2 regions of the Xanthobacter sp. AM11 genome follow, and region 2 is predicted to be linked to the other one. Evidence: riboswitches for the same ligand, from Rfam matches in the RefSeq annotation. Region 2 holds a riboswitch; the other holds the start of a gene.
What was found. Region 2 has a riboswitch for thiamine pyrophosphate ahead of thiC (phosphomethylpyrimidine synthase ThiC). Riboswitches for the same ligand answer to the same signal wherever they lie in the genome.
Positions count from the first base shown of each region.

Region 1: it holds a riboswitch for thiamine pyrophosphate, as region 2 does, so the genes downstream of both, thiO (glycine oxidase ThiO) here and thiC (phosphomethylpyrimidine synthase ThiC) in region 2, are expected to answer to the same signal.

Region 1 covers NZ_JBLAOA010000001.1:1,240,321-1,247,321, forward strand. Annotated here, with positions in the region: gene ACI7BZ_RS05875 (lipopolysaccharide assembly protein LapA domain-containing protein) at 1-89, opposite strand, end outside; gene ihfB (integration host factor subunit beta) at 94-378, opposite strand; gene sppA (signal peptide peptidase SppA) at 477-1,448, opposite strand; gene ACI7BZ_RS05890 (NUDIX domain-containing protein) at 1,570-2,043, opposite strand; gene ACI7BZ_RS05895 (glutathione S-transferase family protein) at 2,165-2,788, opposite strand; TPP riboswitch at 2,932-3,031, shown strand; gene thiO (glycine oxidase ThiO) at 3,020-4,225, shown strand; gene thiS (sulfur carrier protein ThiS) at 4,231-4,464, shown strand; gene ACI7BZ_RS05910 (thiazole synthase) at 4,584-5,363, shown strand; gene ACI7BZ_RS05915 (thiamine phosphate synthase) at 5,263-5,997, shown strand; gene ACI7BZ_RS05920 (carbonic anhydrase) at 6,088-6,840, shown strand.
Region 2 covers NZ_JBLAOA010000001.1:3,914,853-3,921,853, reverse strand. Annotated here, with positions in the region: gene ACI7BZ_RS17985 (hydantoinase B/oxoprolinase family protein) at 1-1,572, shown strand, start outside; gene ACI7BZ_RS17980 (acetone carboxylase subunit gamma) at 1,764-2,270, shown strand; gene thiC (phosphomethylpyrimidine synthase ThiC) at 2,612-4,483, opposite strand; TPP riboswitch at 4,566-4,699, opposite strand; gene ACI7BZ_RS17970 (thymidylate synthase) at 4,907-5,701, shown strand; gene ACI7BZ_RS17965 (tellurite resistance TerB family protein) at 5,857-6,870, shown strand.

The DNA of each region.
Region 1 (7,001 bases), 2.7 Mb from region 2:
AGGGTCACCGGCTTGCGGTTCGCAACCGCAAGGGCGATGGCGAGGACCGACAGGGGCAGCCCGATGAGAATGGAGAGAAGGCGGTTCACGGCGCTACTTCCCGGCGTTGAGACGCTCGCGCATCTCCTTGCCGGTCTTGAAGTAGGGGACGGTCTTTTCGCTCACGTCCACCTGCTTGCCGGTGCGGGGATTGCGGCCCACGCGGGCGTCGCGCTTCTTCACGGAGAAGGCGCCGAAGCCGCGCAATTCCACCCGGTCGCCACGCTCCAGCGCCGAGGCGATCTGTTCGAGAATGGCGTTGACGATGTTCTCCACGTCCCTCTGGTAGAGGTGCGGGTTGGCCTCGGCGATCTTCTGGACGAGCTCGGACTTGATCATGGTGGCCGAAATTCCCCTCTTGATCGATCCGCCGGGTCCGGTGGATGCGCCTTTTCTTATGACGATTCCGTCATTTACGGCCCCTTGTCGAGCCCTTTTCACCCGCCGTCGCGAGGGTGCCAGAGGGCTAGAAGGCCGTCAAGCTGGGCCCGGTCCATCGCGCCCTTCGCCGCACCGGTGAGCACGGCGGCCGCCTGCGGGAAGCCCAGGGCGCTGACCGCGGCATGGACCGAGCCGAGCAGCCAGCCGAATTCGTCCCCGGGCTGGTCGGTCTTCCAGGCGCGCACCTTCAGGTCGGCCGGCACGCCCTTTTCGCGGGCGAGCCAGGCGCGGGCGGTGCGCTCGTCGCCAAGCTCGTCCACCAGTTGAAGTTCAAGCCCCAGATGGCCGGTGAACACCCGCCCGTCCGCCACGGCGGCGAGCTTGGCGTCGGAGAGCTTGCGCCGCTCGCCCACCAGCCCCTTGAACCAGGCGTAGCTGTCCACCACCAGCGCATCCACCGCGGCCCGGGCTTCCGGCGAGGTGGGGCTGTAGGGGTTGGGCGAGGCCTTCAGCGGCGAGGACTTGATGTCCTCCACGGTGACGCCGACGGTCTTCAGCAGTTCGGTGATGTTCGGGTATTGATAGATCACACCGATGGAGCCCACGAGGGCGTTGCGGCGGGCGATGATATGGTCGGCGCCCAGCGCCGCCACATAGGCGCCGGATGCGGCGACGCCTTCCACCACCGCCACCACCGGCTTCTTGGCGGCGAGGCGCCGCAGGGCGTCGTAGAGCTGCTCCGATCCGGTCACGGTGCCGCCGGGGCTGTCGATGGAGAGGATGACGGCACTGGCCCGCGAGCGGCCGATCTCCTCCAGCATCTCCACCCGCTCGCGATCGTTGCGGATGAGGCCGCCGATGGTGACGCGCGCCACATGGGGCATGGAGGCGGGAATGGAGCGGCCGATGACGGCCACCGCCCCCACGGCGAGGGCCGCGATCACGCCCAGCACGCCCAAGGTCCGCCAGAAGGTCACCTTCCGGCGCAGGCGGCGGCGTTCGACGATCTGGTCGGCGTCGAGCGACATGGGGCTTCTCCTCCTCGCGCCCGGCCCCGGGGGACGGGGCGGGCGAACCGCGGGACTTAAGCGGGCCGGAGGCCGCTTGGCAAGGCTGGGCGCTCCGGCACGGCGTCTGCGCCCGGCCGCATCACCAGTGGTGGCTGCGCGGCGCGCCCTCGCGCCATTCGCTCAGCCGGCGGCGGGTGGCGGGCGTCAGGTCTTCGGGCAAAGCGTCGAAGGTGAAGAACTCTGCAGCGACTATCTCCAGGTTGCGCTCCGGCCGCGGGCCGATCACGAGCGGTCCGGCCTGGAACAGCGCCACATGGTCGCGCCCACCCACCTGCGGATTGAAATAGAGCCCCACGAGGGACAATCCGCCCTCCGGCCCCCCCGCCACCTCCACGTTGGTCTCCTCGCGCAACTCCCGGTGGGCCGCCTCGATGGCGGTTTCGCCGAGGTCCACCCCGCCGCCGGGCAGGTGCCAGCCGGAAACATAGGTATGGCGCACCAGCAGCAGCCGCCCGGCGTCGTCGCAGGCGAGGACGCGGACGCCGAGGGTCATGCCGTGCCGGACACGGCGCACGATATTGAGCAGCGAAAGCATGGCGCAAGCATAGCGCAAGCCGAAGGCCTGCGCGCGCCGTCACGGTGTGGGGGCGGGTCCCCGATTGCAGGTGCGGCTGTGGCGGAACGCCTCTCCCGCAGGTGAGGGTCCTAACGGGGCCGGGCCGCACCCGGCGGTGTCACACCGGGGCCGGCGCCGGCGGGGCGCCTTCCCGCGCCTCGATGTCCTGCGCGCGGCGGAAGGCCGGGCGGGCGGTGCAGCGCTCCACATAGGCGGCCATGGCGGGCGTGGGCGTAACCACCTTGAGCAGGTGGATGCCGTACCAGATGTCGGTTCCCAGCATCACGTCGGCGGCGCTGAAGTCCGTGCCCAGCAGCCAGGGGCCGGTGGCAAGCGCCTGGTCCACCACCTCCATCACGCGGTCGTAACTGCCCCAGCCGGCGGAGGCGCGCGGCAAGGCGATACCGGTCATCTTCTGCACGAAGGCGGGCTCCATGCACGCCGCCGAGAAGAACAGCCAGTGCAGGTAACGGCCGCGGGCCGGGTCGTCGATGGCGGGCGCGAGGCGGGCGGCGGGGGCAAGGTCGGCCACATAGGTGCAAATGGCCGCACTCTCGGCAAGCTGCGCCGCGCCGTGGGTCAGGGCCGGCACCTTGCCCATGGGGTTGATGCGGCGGAAGGCGGGATCGTCCTGGGCGCCGGAGCGGATGTCGATGAAGACCCGCTCGTAGGTCAGGCCGGATTCCTCCAGCATCCACAGGGCTCGGAAGGCCCGTGACCGTGGCGCCCAGTAGAGTTTCATCGCCATTCTCCCGCGCATGATGCGGGGCAAGGCTCCGGCCAATCCGGTGGCTGCGTCGTCCCTCATTTGGGGGAGGCGCCGGGCCCGGGTGGATCGCATGCCGGCGAAGGGCCTTGCGATCCGGCGTGGGGCATGGATAATACCAAGACGGCCTGGGGTGCCACGCATCATGCGCGGCTGAGATCACACCCATCGAACCTGTCTGGGTCATGCCAGCGTAGGGAGATGCCGATGAGCGAGAGCTTGTCGAACGTTACATCATCGTCGGGTCCTTCCTCGTCAGCCGGCGCGCCGCCGGGCGGGTCGCGGCCACGCGTCGCCATCGTCGGCGGCGGGGTCATCGGGCTGGCGCTGGCCTGGCGTCTTGCCCGCGCCGGCTGCCCGGTGGACCTGTTCGACGCCGGCGAGACCGGCCAAGGCGCCAGCAGGGCCGCCGCCGGAATGCTGGCGGCCTGCGCGGAGGCGGAGCCGGGCGAGGAGGGGCTGATGGCCCTCAACCGCGCCAGCCAGGCCCTGTGGCCGCAATTCGCCGCCGAGATGGAGGCGCAGACCGGCCTTGCGGTGGACCTGCGCACCGAAGGCACGCTCACCATCGCGCTTACCGCCGACGATCTCGCCCGCCTGAAGCACCTGCACGCGCTGCAGACCAGCCTGGGCCTTCCGGTGGAGTGGCTCGGCGCCGCCGAGGTGCGCCGGCGCGAGCCTTACCTCTCGCCGCGCCTCGCCGGGGCGGTCCTCACCCCCGAGGATCACCAGGTGGACAACCGCAAGGTGGCGGTGGCGCTGAAGGCGGCGGCGCTCGCGGCCGGCGCGCGGCTGCACGAGCACTGCCCCGTCACCCGCGTGGAGACCCAGGGCGCCCGCGTGCGCGGCGTGGTGGCGGGCGGCGCCTTGCATGACGCCGACCAGGTGGTGCTTGCCGCCGGCGCCTGGAGCCGCGGCATCGACATTTCCCCCGCGGCGCCGCTGCCGGTGCGCCCCATCAAGGGGCAGATGCTGGCCCTGCGCATGGACCCTGCCGCGCCCATCCTCTCCCATGTCCTGTGGGCGCCGGGGGCCTATCTGGTGCCGCGCCGCGACGGGCGCCTCATCATCGGCGCCACGACCGAGGAGAAGGGCTTCGACACCGACCTCACCGCCGGCGGCCAGCTGGCGCTGCTCACCAATGCGTGGCGCGCCCTGCCGACGCTGGAGGAATTGTCCATCGTGGAGCAATGGGTGGGTTTCCGCCCGGGCAGCCGGGACGACGCCCCAATCCTTGGCCCCAGCGCGCAGGTGGAGGGGCTGGTCTATGCCACCGGCCACCACCGCAACGGCATTCTCCTGCTGCCGGTGACCACGCAGGTGATCGCCGATCTGGTGCTGGAGGGACGCATGGCGCCGGTGGCCGTGCCGTTCGGCGCGGCGCGCTTCCAGCCGCGTGCGGCGGCGGAGTGAGGCCGGTGGAGGCGACAGCCGGCAGCCCGGGCGGGGTCGATCTGAAGGTGAACGGCGCCGCCGAGCGACACGCCGTCGCCACGGTGGCCGATCTGCTGCGGGCCAAGGGGCTGGACCCCGGGCGCAAGGGCATGGCGGTGGCGGTCAACGGCGCGGTGGCCCCCCGCCGCACCTGGGCCGAGGCGCCGCTTTCCGCCGGCGACGCCGTGGAGATCATCGAGGCCAAGCAGGGCGGTTAGCGCCCTGCAATGCCGACAAAGCAGGGCGGTTAGCGTCCTGCAACTGCAACAGGCGAAGCGGGTCGGGCCTGCCTTCGCGAACCCCTGAGGGTGCCGCACCGGTGCCGGGAAGACAGTCCATGAACGCAAATGCCGATCCCCTCGTCATCGCCGGGCGGACGTTCCGCTCGCGCCTGTTCCTCGGCACGGCCGGCTACCCCAACCAGAAGGCCTTCCTCGACGCCCTTGAGGCGTCCGGCTCGGAAATGGCCACCGCCTCCATCCGCCGCATCAGCCTCGCCGGCTATGAGGAGAGCCTGACGGACCTGCTGGCCGGGCGCGTTCACATCCTGCCCAACACCGCCGGCTGCCAGACCGCCAAGGACGCAGTGCTCACCGCCGAGCTGGCCCGCGAGGCGCTGGAAACCAACTGGGTGAAGCTGGAGGTGATCGGCGACCGCGAATTGCTCTATCCCAATGTGGAGGAGCTGCTGAAGGCCACCGAGGAACTGGTGGGCCGGGGCTTCGTGGTGCTGCCCTATTGCAACGATGACCCGGTGACCTGCCAGAAGCTGGCCGATCTGGGCGCCGCCACGGTGATGCCGCTGGGCTCCATGATCGGCACCGGGCTTGGCATCGCCAATCCGCACATGATCGAGCTGATCTGCGCGCGCTCCCCGGTGCCGGTGGTGCTGGATGCGGGCATCGGCACGGCCTCGGACGCGGCGCTGGCCATGGAGCTGGGCTGCGCGGCGGTGCTGCTCAACACGGCGGTGTCGAAGGCGCATGATCCGGTGCGCATGGCGGCAGCCTTCCGCCATGCGGTGGAGGGCGGGCGCCTGGCCCGGCTGTCGGGGCGCATTCCGAAGAAGCTGCACGCCGAGGCGTCGAGCCCCGAATTCGGGCTGGTGGGGAGCTGACCCCCTGACCGCCCTGCCGGCGCCGCCGCTGCTGCTCATCACCGACCGCGCGCTGGCGGGCCGCGACCTCGCGGAGGTGGTGGCTTCCGCCTGCGCTGGCGGCTGCCGCTGGGTAAGCTTGCGGGAGAAGGACCTGTCCGCGGTGGACCAGATCGACCTCTTTGCCCGCTTGCGCGCCGTGACAACGCCCTTTGGCGTGCGCCTGACGCTGCATGGCCCCCCAGAGCTGGCGCTGGCGGCGAGTGCGGACGGCGTGCATCTCTCCGGCGGCGGGGACGCAGCGGCGGCGCGGGCGCTGTTGGGGCCGGAGGCGCTGGTGGGGCTCTCCACCCATACTCTGGCCGAGGCCGCCGCTGCCGATCCGGCGCTCCTCGACTACATCACGGCGAGCCCGGCCTTCCTCACCCGCTCCAAGCCGGGGCACGGCCCGGCTTTGGGGGTTGAAGGACTTTCGGCGTTTGCCCGTGCCTCAGCCGTGCCGGTGGTGGCCCTCGCCGGCATTGATGCCGAAAACGCGCCCGCCTGCCTTACGGCCGGGGCCAAGGGCGTCGCGATCATGGGCGCAATCATGTGCGCGGACGATCCGCGAGCAGCCTTTGCCGCGCTGACCGCGCGCGCATCATCCGCAAGCTGATCCATCGGGGAACAGTCTCGGCTTTTGCGTGTACCCCGGCGCTGGTAGGCTTGGCCGCAGCGGGGGAACCGCCAAACAAGGGGCATTCCAATGACGATCAATCGCCGCACGCTGCTCGCGGGCCTCGTCGCCTGCCCGGTCTGCGCCAGCGCCGCCCGCGCATCCGAGGGGGCGCACTGGACCTATGAAGGCCATGGCGGGCCGCAGGAATGGGGCGCGCTGGAACAGGGCTTCTCCGCCTGCTCCGTTGGCACCCAGCAATCGCCCATCAATCTCGAAGGCGCGGTCAAGGCGGAAAGTGCCGGACCGACCCTCGCCTGGAAGCCGTTCGCCTACAAGGTGGTGAACAACGGCCACACCATCCAGGCCGACGTGACCGGCGACGGCGGCACGGCTACCCTCGGCGGCAAGACCTATGCGCTCAAGCAGTTCCACTTCCACGCGCCGAGTGAGCACGCGATCGACGGCAAGCGCACGGCCATGGAGGCCCATTTCGTCCATGCGGCGCCGGAGGGCGGGCTTCTGGTGGCGGGCGTCTTCATGGTGCCGGGTGCGGCCAATGCCGCCTTCTCGTCGATCATGGCAGCCGCACCGCGCAAGACGGGAGACAAGACGCTTGATGCCCCGCTCGACCCCGCCGCGCTGCTGCCGTCGACGCGCGGCACCTACCGCTATGAGGGCTCGCTGACCACGCCGCCCTGCTCGGAAATCGTGGACTGGAACGTCTTCGCCGCCCCCATCGAGGTGGCACAGGCCGACATCGACGCCTTCCGTGCCATCTTCCCCATGAACGCCCGCCCGCTGCAGGCGGTGAACCGGCGCTTCCTGCTGCGCCTCAACTGAGGCGCGGGGATCACCTGTCGCGCCCCGCCGCCAGGCGGGGCCTATCCTTGCCTGCGCAGGGAGATGCCGCGCGGCTCCATAGGGGCGGATCGCGCCCTAACTTAAGGATAGAGAACGCGTTCTCTAACGCCGCAGAACAGAAAAAGGGCCGGTGCAGCGCA
Region 2 (7,001 bases):
GAAGAGGGCATCGAGGCCTACTGGAAGTTCGCCTATGAGGCGGTGGAGCATGGCCGCCTGGGCCTTCAGGCCCGCATCAAGGCCATGACCATTCCCGGCACCTATAGGCAGGTGGGCTTCGTGGACGTGCCCTACGCCCATGAGGACGTGCGGGTGCCCTCCGACTTCGCCAAGCTCGACACCATCATGCACGCCCCCTGCGAGATGACCATCCGCAAGGACGGCACCTGGCGCCTCGATTTCGAGGGGTCGAGCCGCTGGGGCTGGCACACCTACAATGCCCATCAGGTGAGCTTCACCTCGGGCATCTGGGTGATGATGACCCAGACCCTCATCCCCTCCGAGATGATCAATGACGGCGCCGCCTACGGCACCGAGTTCCGCCTGCCCAAGGGCACCTGGATGAACCCGGACGACCGCCGCGTCGCCTTCTCTTACTCCTGGCACTTCCTGGTGTCCGCCTGGACGGCCCTGTGGCGCGGCCTGTCGCGCTCCTATTTCGGCCGCGGCTATCTGGAGGAGGTGAACGCGGGCAACGCCAACACCTCCAACTGGCTGCAGGGCGGCGGCTTCAACCAGTATGACGAGATCCACGCCGTGAACTCGTTCGAGTGCGCCGCCAACGGCACCGGGGCGACCGCGGTGCAGGACGGCCTTTCGCATGCCGCCGCCATCTGGAACCCGGAAGGCGACATGGGCGACATGGAGATCTGGGAACTGGCCGAGCCGCTGATCTATCTCGGCCGGCAGATCAAGGCCTCCTCGGGCGGCTCCGGCAAGTATCGCGGTGGCTGCGGCTTCGAGAGCCTGCGCATGGTCTGGAACGCCAAGGACTGGACCATGTTCTTCATGGGCAACGGCCACATCTCGTCCGACTGGGGCCTGATGGGCGGCTATCCCGCCGCTTCCGGCTATCGCTTCGCCGCCCACAAGACCGGGCTCAAGGAGCTGATCGCCTCCGGCGCCGACATCCCGCTCGGCGGCGACACGGACCCGGAGAACCCCACCTGGGACGCCATGCTGCCCAATGCGCAGATCAAGCGCGACAAGCAGGCCATCACCACCGAGGAGATGTTCGCCGACTACGACCTCTACCTCAACTACATGCGCGGCGGCCCCGGCTTCGGCGATCCGCTGGACCGCGAGCCGCAGGCGGTGGCGCAGGACCTCAACGGCGGCTACATCCTCGAACGCTTCGCCGGTGACGTCTACGGCGTGGTGGTGCGCAAGGGCGCGGACGGTCTGTTCTCCGTGGACGAGGCGGCAACCATCGCCGCCCGCAAGAAGATGCGCACCGATCGCCTCGCCAAGTCCATTCCCGTCACCGAATGGATGAAGGGCGAGCGCGAGAAGATCCTCGCCAAGGATGCGGGCACCCAGGTGCGCCAGATGTTCGCCGCCTCCTTCAAGCTCGGCCCGCGCTTCGAGAAGGACTTCCGCGCCTTCTGGACCCTGCCGGAGAGCTGGACCCTGCCGGAGGAGGAAATCGGCGTGCCCACCTACGGCTCACGCTACTCCATGGACATCTCCGAGCTGCCGGACGTGCACACCGTGCAGTTTGTGGAGGAGTGAGCGGTCCGCTCGCGCCATGTGCCCCCTCTCCTTATGCGCGGCGCGCGCCCTCTCCCGCTTGCGGGGGAGGGATGGGGAGGGGGAAATCTCGATGCATCGCCCCGGCGGCAGGATGAACCGCGCCGCCTGCCCCCACCCTCCCCCGCAAGCGGGAGAGGGAGAACCAACCCATAGATCCAGGAGGAAACCCCATGTCCTATACCCGTGCCAAGATCGTCGATCTGGTGGAAGGCAAGATTGATCCCGATACGCTGCACCAGATGCTGTCCACCCCCAAGGACCCCGAGCGGTTCGTGACCTATGTGGAGATTTTGCAGGAGCGCGTGCCGTGGGATGACAAGATCATCCTGCCGCTGGGCCCCAAGCTCTTCATCGTGCAGCAGAAGGTCTCCAAGAAATGGACCGTGCGCTGCGAATGCGGCCATGATTTCTGCGACTGGAAGGAGAATTGGAAGCTCCATGCCCGCATCCACGTGCGCGACACGCCGCAGAAGATGGAGGAGATCTACCCCCGCCTCATGGCGCCGACGCCGGCCTGGCAGGTGATCCGGGAATATTTCTGCCCCGAGTGCGGCACCCTCCACGACGTGGAGGCGCCGACGCCCTGGTATCCGGTGATCCATGATTTCGAGCCGGACGTGGACGCCTTCTACACCGAATGGCTCGGCCTGCCGGTGCCGGAGCGCGCGGCGGCTTAGAGCCTGATCCGATCAGCTTGCATCGCAAGCGGATCGGATAACGCGTTCTCTATCCTTAAATGAGAGGGCGATTCACCGATCAAATTGAGTCAATTTGATCGGATCGCGCTCTAGAGCACGCGCCGATCAGCTTGCATCGCAAGCGGATCGGATAACGCGTTCTCTATCCTTAAGTGAGAGGGCGATTCACCGATCAAATTGAGTCAATTTGATCGGATCGCGCTCTGGCGGCGCGGGACCGCCGCCACTCGGCGCGGCCCGCCATGACGGTGGGCGACAAGAAAAGGGGCGGCCTGATGCCGCCCCTCGTTACCTTATCGGGCCGCGAAACGGTGTTCCGCTTACTCCGCGGCCGCGGGCGGCTCCGCCACGTCGGGGGCGGGGGTGTAGATGAGGCCGCCGCCCTCGCGGAACTTCTGCGCCATCTGGGCCATGCCGGCCGAGGCGAGGTTGTCGGCCTGGGCGCGGGCGATGTCGCCAGCCTCCACCTTCAGCTCCTGCGAGATCTTCATGGAGCAGAATTTCGGCCCGCACATGGAGCAGAAATGCGCCACCTTGGCGCCCTCGGCGGGAAGCGTCTCGTCGTGGAAGCGCTCGGCCGTCTCCGGGTCCAGCGACAGCGCGAACTGGTCGCGCCAGCGGAAGGAGAAGCGGGCCCGGGAGAGCGCATCGTCGCGGAGGCGCGCGGCCGGGTGGCCCTTGGCAAGGTCCGCCGCATGGGCGGCGATCTTGTAGGAGATGACGCCGGCCTTCACGTCGTCGCGGTCGGGCAGGCCCAGATGCTCCTTGGGCGTGACGTAGCAGAGCATGGCCGTGCCGAACCAGCCGATCATGGCCGCGCCGATGGCGGACGAGATGTGGTCGTAGCCGGGGGAGATGTCCGTCACCAGCGGGCCGAGGGTGTAGAAGGGCGCCTCGTGGCAGATCTTGAGCTGCTTCTCCACATTCTCGCGGATGAGGTGGAGCGGCACGTGGCCGGGACCCTCGATCATCACCTGGCAATCATACTTCCAGGCAATCTCCGTGAGCTCGCCAAGGGTCTCAAGCTCGGCAAACTGCGCGGCGTCGTTGGCATCGGCGATGGAGCCGGGGCGCAGGCCGTCGCCCAAAGAGAAGGCCACGTCATATTGGGCGAGGATCTCGCACAGCTCCTCGAAATTCTCGTAGAGGAAGCTCTCCTTGTGGTGGGCGAGGCACCATTTGGCCATGATGGAGCCGCCGCGCGAGACGATGCCGGTGACGCGGTTGGCGGTGAGCGGAACGTAGGCGAGGCGCACGCCGGCATGCACCGTCATGTAGTCCACGCCCTGCTCGGCCTGCTCGATCACCGTGTCGCGGAAGATCTCCCAGGTGAGGTCCTCGGCGACGCCGCCCACCTTCTCCAGCGCCTGGTACATCGGCACGGTGCCGATGGGCACCGGGGCGTTGCGCATGATCCATTCGCGGATGGTGTGGATGTTCTTGCCCGTGGACAGGTCCATCACCGTGTCGGCGCCCCAGCGGGTGGCCCACACCAATTTGTCCACCTCCTCCGCCACGCCGGAGGTGACGGCGGAATTGCCGATGTTGGCGTTGATCTTCACCAGGAAGTTCCGGCCGATGGCCATCGGCTCGGTTTCGGGGTGGTTGATGTTGTTGGGGATGATGGCGCGGCCGCGCGCCACTTCCTGGCGCACGAATTCGGGGGTGATGTCGGCGGGAATCACCGCGCCGAGGCCCATGGCCTGGTGGTGCGGGTGGGCGCCGCCATTGGCGCGGGCGAGATTCTCGCGCGCCGCCACATATTCCATCTCGGCGGTGATGATGCCGGCCCGCGCATAGGCCATCTGGGTCGGACGCTTGCCCGGCTTGGCGCGCAGCGGGCGGCGGCCGGAAAGGTCGAACTGGGGCAGGGAGGAGGACTGGCCCTCCTTCAGGCCGTTGTCCTCCGGCTTCACCGCGCGCCCGTCCACTTCCTCCACGTCGCCGCGTTCGGCGATCCATCGCGCGCGCAGCTGCGGCAGGCCGCGGGTAAGGTCGATGACGGCTTGCGGATCGGTATAGGGGCCGGAGGTGTCATAGACCCTCAGCGGCTTCTCGTCCGGCGTGGACAGGCAGATCTCGCGCATGGCCACCTGCACGTCCGGGCGGGTGGCGGTGACGAACACCTTGCGCGAATGGGGCAGGGGGCCGGTGGTGACCTTCAGAGAGGACGTCGAGGCTTCGTCCAGCATGCGGTTCTCCGTTCAGCTTGCGCTTTCAACGAGAGCCGGGAATCGAGCTTAGGAGACGGGTGCGGCTCGGCCCTGAAGTGCCGGGGCGCACGGGTTCCGATCCCTTCGCCGGTATGACCCGGATCAGGTTCGAAGGGTCATCGCGGTGTCGCGGGCCGTGATGGCGCAGGACGTTGCGAAATCTCAGCCCCTTCCGGGGCCCCCCTTGGAACGGATCGAGTGTGGTGTATACCAGCGGCTCCTGTCAACGCTGCGGTGCAGCAGGTCTCCCGCACCGCTGCATGTGGATGGCTGGCGCACGGCCCATGGCGGGCGCGCCGCGCGGGGGATAGAGTGTCGGCGAAAGAGCGCGGGGCGGCGAAGGTCCGCCACCAGGTCCGCGCCGCAGCCGTGACGCTGCAGGAAAGACGCCGCAGGAGAGACATGGAAGCCTATCACCAGCTTCTCCGCCGCATCCTGGAGGAGGGCGTCCGCAAGGACGACCGCACCGGCACCGGCACGCTCAGCGTGTTCGGCCACCAGATGCGCTTCCGGCTGGACGAGGGGTTTCCCCTCGTCACCACCAAGAAGCTGCACCTGAAATCCATCGTCCATGAGCTGCTGTGGTTCCTGGCCGGCGACACCAACATCGCCTACCTGAAGGAAAACGGCGTCTCCATCTGGGACGAGTGGGCCGACGCCAAGGGCGACCTCGGGCCGGTCTACGGCCACCAGTGGCGCTCCTGGCCCACCCCGGAGGGCGGGGTGATCGACCAGATTGCGCAGGTGGTTTCCGACATCCGCCGCAACCCCGATTCGCGCCGGCTCATCGTCACCGCCTGGAATCCGGCGGACGTGCCGAAAATGGCGCTGCCGCCCTGCCACTGCCTGTTCCAGTTCGCGGTGCTGGACGGCCGGCTCTCCTGCCAGCTCTACCAGCGCTCGGCGGATGTGTTCCTGGGCGTGCCGTTCAATATCGCCTCCTATGCGCTGCTCACCCACATGGTGGCGCAGGCGACCGGGCTGAAGGTGGGCGATTTCGTCCACACCCTGGGCGACGCGCATCTCTACCTCAACCACCTGGACCAGGCGCGCGCGCAACTGGCCCGGGCGCCGCGGCGGCTGCCGGTGCTGAAGCTCGCCCCGGGCGTCAGCGACATCTTCGCCTTCCGCTACGAGGACATCGCCATCGAGGGATACGACCCCCACCCGCACATCAAGGCCCCCGTGGCCGTGTGAGCCCCCGCACCCGGGCGCGGCCGTCACGGGCCGGACTTGAACGTCTGGTTGTCTCGGACGGCACGGCGGTCCGGGCGGTGGGGCTGAGGGGTTCGCGCACGGTGCGCGGCATCAATCCGAAAGCCAGGAACGCTTCGGTTTCAGGGGAGGATCTCATGGCGGACGCAGGTAGCCTTCTGGGTCAATTGCTGGGCGCGGCGCTGAGCGGGGGAAGCGTGCGGGGCGGCCAGTCCGGTGCCGGCGGCGGGGCGCTGGGCGACCTTCTCGGCCAGGTGCTGGCCGGCGGCGGACAGCAGCCGGCGGGCCAGGCCGCGCCGGGCGGCGGCCTTCCCGGTGGTCTTGGTGACCTTCTGGGCCAGGTGCTCGGCGGCGCGGGCCAACCCCGTGGCGGCGCGGCCGGCGGGGCGGCAGGCGGCCTTCCCGGCGGCCTCGGCGACCTTCTCGGGCAGATTCTCGGCGGCGGCGCTCCCGGTGGCGGAAGCATCGGCGGCGGCACCCTCGGCGGCAGCCAGGCGGGCGGCGGCCTCGGAGATCTGGCGCAGGACGCCCTGGGCGGGCCGGCCGGCGGCGCGCAGCCCAGCCCCTTCCCCGCACCGGCCCCCGCGCCGGCCCCCGCACCCGCGCCGCAGGCCGGGCCGAAGCCCACCACCCAGCCCAGCGGCGGCAACGACCTGGTGAAATACGGCGGCCTCGCCGTCATCGGCATGCTGGCCTTCAACGCCTTCCGCAAGTGGCAGGCGCAGGGTGGGCAGGGCCGCGCGGCCTTCACCTCCGGCACGCCCGATGCCACCGGCTTCACTCCCACGCAGGCGCCCGGCGGGGCGGATGCCTTTTCCGGCGTGCTGCTGGCGGCCATGGCCGGCGCGGCGCAGGCGGACGGCCAGCTGGACCAGGACGAGCTGAACCGCATCACCGGCGGCATGGCGCGCATGGGCGTGCCGGCGCAGGAGCGCGACGCGCTCATCACCTTCCTGGCCACGCCGGTGGACCCGCAGCAGGTGGTGAATGCCGCCACCACTCCCGAGGCGGCGCTGCAGATCTATGCCGCCTCCGCCATGGCCATCCGGCCTGACAGCGCCGAGGAGAAGGCCTATCTGGCCGAGCTCGCCCGCGCCCTCGGCATTGATCCGGGCCTGAAGGCGCAGGTGGACGCGGACCTCAACGCCTGAGCGCCCCGCGTGGTGGCGGGCAGCGAAGGGCGACGGCCGAAATCCGCCGCCCGGTTTTCGCGTTCCACAGGCGGCGATTTCGCAGCCGCACGGCCGGGGGCCTTGCGCCCGGGCCCTCACGCACTCGTGCA